Regions from separate parts of the Variovorax sp. OAS795 genome, predicted to be linked through region 2. Evidence: riboswitches for the same ligand, from Rfam matches in the RefSeq annotation. Region 2 holds a riboswitch; the other holds the start of a gene.

Region 1 (4,409 bases), 2.9 Mb from region 2:
TCAAGGCGCTGTTCGATGCGGGCCCGGCCGCCTTCCTCGATGCGGTCCACGGCGCGGGCCTGTGGGCGTCCGTCGACCGCGACCGGCTGCAGGCGGAGATCGGCGGCTGCATCGGCCTTGCGAGCTTTGGCGGCAGCGCGCGGCATGCGCCGGAAGCCTACGTCGGCACGCGCCACGAAGTTTTTCGGGATCCCTGCCTCGGCACGCCGGGCGGCGGCAACCACTTCGTGGAACTGCAGGTCGTCGATCAGGTGATGGACCGGCATGCGGCCTACCGCGCCGGCCTGAAGACCGACGAGGTGGTCGTGATGATTCACAGCGGCTCGCGGGACATCGGCTTTCACGTCGGCGGCCGCTGGATGGACCGCGCGAAGGCGGAGTGGCCGCAAGGACTGCGCCATCCGCGCAGCGGCCTGTACGGACTTTCCGGCCCGCTGGCGCAGGAGTACCTGGAGGCGATGGGCGTGGCTGCGCGCTATGCGTGGGCCAACCGTGTCGTGCTGGCCGAACTGGTGCGCAAGGACTTCGCGGAACTGCTCGGGGCGACCGCATCGAAACTGGTAGTCGACGTGCCGCATAACGTGGTGCTGCCCGAGCACGGGATGAACATCCACCGCAAGGGCGCAACGCCGGCGCACGACGGAGACCTGGCGTTGATTCCCGGCTCGATGGGCGATCACTCGTTTCTCGCGACAGGGCTGGGCCATGAAGACTGGCTGTGGTCATGCAGCCATGGCGCGGGCCGCCGGATGCGGCGCCAGGAGGTGCGTGCACTGCGCGGCACCATGAACCTGCAGGAGAGCGCCGACTGGCAATGCGTGACCCTGCGCGAGGAGCGCAGGATCGAGGAGGCGCCGCAAGCCTACAAGCCCATCGGCGCCGTGATCGACGCGCAGGAAAGCGCGGGCCTGATCCGGTGCGCCGTGCGGCTCAAGCCATGGGTCACGTTCAAGGCGTGAGCGTCAACCCAACGCGGGTTGCGCGAGCTGCGGCACGCGCGCGGGCATGCCCGTGAACGCGAAATCCACCTCGGGCGCGAGCCCGCTCACGATGCGCGCGATCGACTTGCCCGAACCACAGGCATGCGTCCAGCCCAGCGTGCCGTGGCCGGTGTTCAGGTACAAGTTCGGCAGCTTCGTCTTGCCGATGAGGGGCACGTTGCTTGGCGTCGCGGGGCGAAGGCCGGTCCAGAACTGGGCCTGCGTGGTGTCGCCGGCACCCGGGAAGAGTTCTTCGACGCGCCGCACGATGGCCTCGCAGCGTACGCGGTTCAGGTCCCGGTCGTAGCCGTTGAACTCCGCGGTGCCTGCAATGCGCAGGCGGTCGCCTGCTTCGCCGCCGGCCGAGGTGTAGCGCGAGAACACGAGCTTGAACTCGTCGTCGGTGAGCGAGACCTGGTGGGCCTTGGAGGCATCTTTCACCGGCAGCGTCACGGAGTAGCCCTTGGCCGGGTAGATCGGCAGGCGGATGCCCAGCGGGGCTGCAAGCAGAGGGCTGAGCGAACCCATCGCCATCACGAAGGCGTCGCCGCGGATGCGCTGGAAGCGGCCTTCGCTGTCGGTGGCCTCCACGTGATCGATGGTGCCGCCGGCCTCTCGCAGCGCTGTGATGGTGTGGCTCATCAGGAATTTCACGCCGGCCTCGGCAGCACGCTGGGCGAGTTCGCGCGCAAAGCGGTTCGCGTCGCCGGATTCGTCCTCCGCGGTGTATGTCGCCCCGGCCAGCTTCGGGCGGATGTGGGCGAGGGCGGGCTCGATCTTCACTGCCTCGTCGGCCGAGATGACCTGGCGTTCGCAGCCCAGCGCGCGCATCTGCTCGGCAGGCGCCAGGGCACCGTCGAACTCTTTTTGCGTCGTATAGAAGTGCAGGATGCCCTGGGTGCGCTGGTCGTAGTCCAGCCCGGTGTCGCGGCGCAGTTGCTGCAGCACGTCGCGGCTGTAGGTGCCCAAGCGAACGATCTGCTCGATGTTGTGCCGGGTGCGCGCCGGCGTGCATTCGCGTAAGAATTGCAGGCCCCAGAGCCACTGGCGCATGTCGGCGCGAATGCGAAAGAGCAGCGGCGCGTCTTCCCGGCCGAGCCATTGCAGCACCTTGAGCGGCGCGCTGGGGTTGGCCCAGGGCTCGGCATGGCTCACCGAGATCTGCCCGCCGTTGGCGAAGCTGGTTTCGGCCGCCGGCGTGGCTTGCCGGTCGACCACGGTCACTTCATGGCCGAGTTGCTGCAGGTAGTAGGCCGAAGTCACGCCGAGCAGGCCGGCGCCAAGAACGATCACACGCATTTCAAGTACCTTTTAGGATTGGCGCTTGAACGGCGGAGTCGGAGTGCTACTGATTCAATAGCAAGCAACCGGACGACGCCGTCCAAGTTGCCGCTCCCCCTGTCCTTGGTACCTGAGAGATTCACCCGCTGCGCCCGCAGCGGGTTTGCTCCTTCGGTGCATCACGCAAGGTGATGGCTCTCCAGACGGCGTATCAGTTGATGCAGTACAGGCCTTTGCCGAAATTGTGGAATTTCGCTGGGCCGACCTGAGCGTTTATGGGAGTTTGCGCCTTCGGTGGAGTAGCACAAAAGTGCCACCCGCTCTCCTGCAGTACGTGCATTGTAGGCCCAAGCGCCAAGGTGTTCACTCTCGAACTTGACCGTTCAGACCGATGGGATAATCGCCGGTTGATTCGCCTCGCGGCGATTGTTCGACAACTTCGGGGGACTCATGATCCTGGTAACCGGCGGCGCCGGCTTCATCGGCGCCAATTTCGTACTTGACTGGCTTGCGCAAAGCGACGAGCCAGTCGTGAATCTCGACAAACTCACCTACGCCGGCAACCTGGAAACGCTCGCCTCGCTCAAAGGCGATGCGCGACATATCTTCGTGCAGGGCGACATCGGCGACAGCGCACTGATCGACCGCCTGCTGGCTGAGCACAAGCCACGCGCCATCGTGAACTTTGCCGCGGAATCGCACGTCGACCGCTCGATCCACGGTCCCGAAGATTTCGTCCAGACCAACGTGCTCGGCACCTTCCGGCTGCTCGAGTCCGTGCGCGGCCACTGGAGCGCGCTGCCCGCCGACCAGAAGGCCGCGTTCCGCTTCCTCCACGTGTCGACCGACGAGGTCTACGGTTCGCTCTCCAAGACCGACCCGGCCTTTACCGAAGAGAACAAGTACGAGCCCAACAGTCCCTACTCGGCCAGCAAGGCCGCCAGCGACCACCTCGTGCGCGCCTGGCACCACACCTATGGCCTGCCGGTGGTCACGACCAACTGCTCCAACAACTACGGGCCGTTCCACTTCCCCGAAAAACTCATCCCGCTGATGATCGTCAACGCGCTGGCCGGCAAGCCGCTGCCTGTGTACGGCGACGGCATGCAGGTGCGCGACTGGCTTTACGTGAAAGACCATTGCAGCGCCATCCGCCGCGTGCTCGAAGCCGGCAAGCTCGGGGAGACGTACAACGTCGGCGGCTGGAACGAGAAGCCCAACATCGAGATCGTCAACACCGTGTGCGCCTTGCTCGACGAACTGCGCCCCAGGGCCGATGGCAAGCCCTACAAGGCGCAGATCAGCTACGTCACCGACCGCCCGGGCCACGACCGCCGCTACGCCATCGATGCGCGCAAGCTCGAACGCGAACTCGGCTGGAAGCCCGCCGAAACCTTCGACAGCGGCATCCGCAAGACGGTCGAGTGGTACCTTGCCAACGGCGACTGGGTGCGCAACGTGCAAAGCGGCGCCTACCGCGAATGGGTCGAGAAGCAATACGACGCCGCACCCGCGGGCAAGGCCGCGGCATGAAATTGCTGCTGCTGGGCAAGGGCGGACAGGTGGGCTGGGAGCTACAGCGCAGCCTCGCGCCGCTGGGTGAACTGGTGGCGCTCGATTTCGACAGCACCGACCTGCACGCCGACTTCAGCCGCCCCGAGCAATTGGCCGAGACGGTGCGCAAGGTCCGCCCCGACGTCATCGTCAATGCCGCAGCGCATACCGCCGTCGACAAGGCCGAAAGCGAGCCCGAGTTCGCGCGCAAGCTCAACGCCACGTCGCCAGGTGTCGTCGCCGAGGCCGCCCGGCAGATCGGCGCGCTGATGGTGCACTACTCCACCGACTACGTCTTCGACGGCAGCGGCAGCAAGCCCTGGCAAGAAGACGACGCCACCGGCCCGCTCAGCGTGTACGGCCGAACCAAGCTCGAAGGCGAGCAACTGGTGGCCGCAAACTGCCCTAGGCACCTGATCTTCCGCACCAGCTGGGTGTATGCCGCCCGCGGCGGCAACTTTGCGAAGACCATGCTGCGCATCGCCCGCGAGCGCGATCGGCTGACCGTCATCGACGACCAGTTCGGCGCGCCGACCGGCGCCGAACTGCTGGCCGACGTCACGGCCCACGCCATCCGCGCCACGCTGCAAGACC
Region 2 (4,409 bases):
CTTGGCGAGCGTCATGGCCTCGGCCGCGGCCGTGGCTTCGTCGAGCATCGAGGCGTTGGCGATGGCCATGCCCGTGAGGTCGCACACCATGGTCTGGAAATTGAGCAGCGCTTCCATGCGGCCCTGCGAAATCTCGGCCTGGTAGGGCGTGTAGGCCGTGTACCAGGCGGGGTTCTCGAGCACGTTGCGCAAGATGACGCCGGGCGTGTGCGTGCCGTAGTAGCCCTGCCCGATGAAGCTCTTGAACACCTTGTTCTTCGCCGCGATGGCCTTCAGCTCAGCCAGCGCGTCGGCCTCGCTGACGGGCGCCGGCAATCGCATCCGCCGGGCCCGGCGGATGGCCGCGGGCACGATGCCGTCGATGAGTTCCGCGCGCGTTTCCGAGCCGATCACCGGCAGCATGCGTGCCTCGTCCGCCGCATCGATGCCGATGTGGCGGGCGAGGAATTCTTCGGCGTTCTCGAGTTCTTGCAGGGAGGGGAGGGCGTGGCTGGACATGGCGAAGGTGAAGGGCGAACAGGGGACGGTGGCGGAGCGGAAGTCCGTTTTCAGCAGCGCATCAAGACTCGGCCGCGAACTTGTCGTAGCTGGCGGCGTCGAGCAATGCGTCCAGCTGCGCGGGCTCGCTGAGCTTGACCTTGAAGAACCAGCCGGTGGCCAGCGGGTCGGTGTTGGCGAGCGAAGGGTCGGCGCGCAGGGCTTCGTTCACTTCGGTGATCTCGCCCGAGACGGGCATGAACACATCGGCCGCGGCCTTGACCGATTCGACGACACCGGCCACTTCGCCCTGGGCGAAGGTCTTGCCGACTTCCGGCAGGTCGACGAACACCACGTCGCCCAGCGCGTCCTGCGCGTGCACGGTGATGCCGACAGTGGCCGCGCCGCCTTCGGCCGAGACCCATTCATGGTCCTTGGTGTACTTGATGCTCATGGTGAAAAACTCCTCGTGGAAAAAATGGATCTGAGGCCGGAGGGCCTAGCCGCGGTAGTAGCGCGTGGGCACGAAAGGCAGGGTCGAGACTTCCATCGGAACCGGCTTGCCGCGCACGATGGCCTGCACGCGGGTGCCGGGTTCCGAAAATGCCGTTGCCACATAGCCCATGGCGATCGGACGGTCGGCCGTGGGACCGAGCAGGCCGCTGGTGACGATGCCGATGTCCTGGCCTTCGAACGATTGCAGCACGGTGCCGTCGCGCACCGGAATGCGTTCCAGCGCCACCAGGCCGACGCGCTTGCGCTTCAGCGTGTCGTGGTCGGTGCGGCCCGCGGCGCCGGCGGTGGCGGCGCCGAGCTGGGCCAGCACCTTGGCTGCGCCCGGAAAGCCGCCTTCGCGCGCGCCGCCGGCGCGGCGCACTTTCTGGATCGCCCAGTTGAGCGAAGCCTCGACCGGCGTGGTGGTGGTGTCGATGTCGTTGCCGTAGAGGCAGAGCCCGGCTTCCAGGCGCAGCGAATTGCGTGCGCCCAGGCCAATGGGCTTGACCTCCGGCTGGGCCAGCAGCAGGCGGGCGAGGGCGTCGGGCGTCCTTGCCAGCCACCGAGATCTCGAAGCCGTCTTCGCCGGTGTAGCCGCTGCGGGTGGCAAAGGCCGCGATGCCGCCGATCTGCACCGCCCCGCCGGTCATGAACACGAAGCGCTCGATGCCGGGCGACAGCCGCGCCAGCGTGGCGGCGGCCTGCGGCCCCTGCAGCGCAAGCAGCGCGTGATCGGGCATGGGCTGCACGTCGCAGCGCGCGCCGATCTTCTGCTGGATGTGCGCCAGGTCGGCCACCTTGCAGGCACCGTTGACGATCACGAAGAGCGAGCCGTGTCCTTCGTTGAAGAACATCAGGTCGTCGAGGATGCCGCCCTCGTCGTTCAGCAGCAGGCCGTAGCGCTGCTTGCCGGGTGCAAGGTCGATCACGTCGACCGGCATCAGGGTCTCGAAGGCGGCCGCGGCGTCGGGCCCGACCAGGCGCAGCTGGCCCATGTGCGAGATGTCGAACAGCCCGGCCGCGTCGCGCGTGTGCTTGTGCTCGGCCATGAGCCCGGCGGGGTACTGCACGGGCATGGAATAGCCGGCAAAAGGCACCATGCGGGCGCCCAGTTCCACGTGCAGGTCGTGCAGCGGCGTCTTGAGCAATGGTGCGTCGGATGATGAAGCGGAAGCGGCCACGGGGCACTCCAAAGGGGCAGTCGAATTCCATGGCGCAAAGCCATGGGCCACCCCTGCTGTCCGCTTTACCTGAGAGATTCGCCCCACGATCGGGGTTTGCTCCTTCGGTGGGCCGCCGCGCGCATCGGTGCGGGCAGGGGCCTCTCTCCAGCAAGGAAACGCCGGCATCCGCCAGCGCCTTGTCAGTCCTTTTGCCTGAGCGTTCGGGAAACCCCTGCGCCTTCGGCGGCCTCGCATGGCGAAGCTCTCTCCTGACCCTGGCAAGTGTAGTGGATCGCGGCGCCACGGTCCGCCCGCCGATGCGGCTGCCGGCTCAGTGCACGGTCTCGGAGGCGTGCGGGAGCAACCTGGCGATACGCGCGCGCAGCGATTCGGCCCGTTCGGCGCCGGCGCTTTTCTCGACCTCCGAGAGCATCAGCGCAGCAATCGTCAGCATGGCCTCGCGGTCGCGGGCTTCACGCAGTGCGTCGCGCATCTGTTGCGCAAACCGGGGGTCGCGCCGGACGAACATGCGTTCGCAGATATCGAACAGGAACATGCGCGTGGTGGCCAGGGAACGCTTTCCGTCGAAATGATCCGCCGATGCGGCAGCCGGCGGCGGCTCCGCGATGCGGTCGACGGGCGCTGCGGGGGCGGATGGCACGTCCGCCGCCGGACAGTGCAGGTAGCCGCGGTTCAGCAACCCCTGCAAGGCCTGCTCGGCTTCGCCGGGGCTCGCGAACAGCGGGCTGAAGTCGCGCAGCGAGCGTCGGCCGTCCGCCATCAGCAGCAATGCACGCTCGCGCTGGCTGAGCGTGCGCTGCCCGCCCTGGAGTTCGTCGCGGGCCTTGTCGGTCTTGGTGGGAAACATGGCGCAACAGCTTTTTTCAGAAGATCGAGGACCGGAGCATCGTTGCAGCCGGTGACATCTTCGTGAAACCTTTGCACTACACGTCCCCCAACGAAAACGGGCAGCCGATGAGGCTGCCCGTCTTGTCGTTGGCGTCCGCGGCTACTTGGCGTAGACCAGGTCGCGCAGCGCCAGCGAGATCCAGGGCACGTAGGTGATCACCATCAGGCAGGCGAGGATCACCAGCACGAAGGGCACCAGGTACGTCACGATCCGGTCGAGCGAGATGCGCGCCACCGTGCAGGCCGCGAACAGGTTCACGCCGAAGGGCGGGGTGATCATGCCCAGCGCGAGGTTCACCACCATGATGAGCCCGAAGTGCACCGGGTCGATGCCGAAGTGCACCGCCACCGGCGCGAGGATGGGCGCGAGCACGATGATGGCTGCGCTGGTCTCGATGAACATGCCGATGATGAACAGCGCCGCGTTCACACCCAGGAGGAACATCGCGGGCGACTTCAGCACCTCCTGCAGCCAGTGGCCGATGGCGTCGGGCACGCCCGCGCGCGTGATCAGGAACGCGAACAGGCCCGCGTTGGCGATGATGAACATGATCACCGCCGACGACAGCACCGACTTGCGCAGGATGAGGTACAGGTCCTTGGGCTTGATCTCGCGGTAGATCACCACGCCCACCACCAGCGCATAGAACACCGCCACGGCCGAAGCCTCGGTGGGGGTGAAGATGCCGCCGTAGATGCCCCCCAGGATGATGACGGGCATCAGCAGCGCCCAGCCCGCCTGCCACGCCGCCTTGCCGAAAGGCATGCGGCCCTCGCCGTCGTTCTTGCCCCATCCCCGCCACTTGCAGTAGACCCAGACGAACAGCATCAGCGCCAGGCTGATGAGAATGCCGGGGCCGAAACCCGCAATGAAGAGCTCGCCGATCGACACCTCGGCGCTCACGCCGTAAAGGATCATCGGGATCGAAGGCGGGATGATCACGCCCAGCTCGGCGCTCGTGGCCTGCAGCGCCGCCGCGTAGGCGGTGGGGTAGCCGTGCTTGATGAGCGCGGGGATCAGGATGGCGCCGATGGCGAAGGTGGTGGCCACCGACGAACCCGACACCGCCGCGAAGATCATGCAGGTGAGCACGCAGGTCATCGGCAGGCCGCCCTGCACGCCGCCCACGATGCTCTTGGCAAACTCGACCAGCCGGCGCGAGATGCCGCCGGTTTCCATCAGGTTGCCGGCCAGGATGAAGAACGGGATGGCCGCCAGCGGAAACTTGTTGATCGAATTGAACATCTCCTTCACGGAAATGAGCATGTTGACGTTGGCGACCTGGATGCCCAGGATCGACGCGAGCCCGATGGACACGGCCACCGAAACCGACAGTGCGAAACACAGCACCATCGTTGCAACCA

What was found. Region 2 has a riboswitch for glycine ahead of gcvT (glycine cleavage system aminomethyltransferase GcvT). Riboswitches for the same ligand answer to the same signal wherever they lie in the genome.
Region 1: another riboswitch for glycine. It lies ahead of ABID97_RS05655 (D-amino acid dehydrogenase); the one in region 2 lies ahead of gcvT (glycine cleavage system aminomethyltransferase GcvT).

Annotation. Positions count from the first base shown of each region.
Region 1 covers NZ_JBEPOH010000001.1:1,187,747-1,192,155, forward strand. The annotation lists gene ABID97_RS05650 (RtcB family protein) at 1-959, shown strand, start outside; gene ABID97_RS05655 (D-amino acid dehydrogenase) at 963-2,279, opposite strand; glycine riboswitch at 2,369-2,474, opposite strand; glycine riboswitch at 2,507-2,599, opposite strand; gene rfbB (dTDP-glucose 4,6-dehydratase) at 2,712-3,794, shown strand; gene rfbD (dTDP-4-dehydrorhamnose reductase) at 3,791-4,409, shown strand, end outside.
Region 2 covers NZ_JBEPOH010000001.1:4,055,112-4,059,520, reverse strand. The annotation lists gene gcvP (aminomethyl-transferring glycine dehydrogenase) at 1-498, opposite strand, end outside; gene gcvH (glycine cleavage system protein GcvH) at 560-931, opposite strand; partial or broken gene gcvT (glycine cleavage system aminomethyltransferase GcvT) at 977-2,072, opposite strand; glycine riboswitch at 2,200-2,314, opposite strand; glycine riboswitch at 2,327-2,417, opposite strand; gene ABID97_RS19640 (hypothetical protein) at 2,467-3,003, opposite strand; gene ABID97_RS19635 (TRAP transporter large permease) at 3,145-4,409, opposite strand, start outside.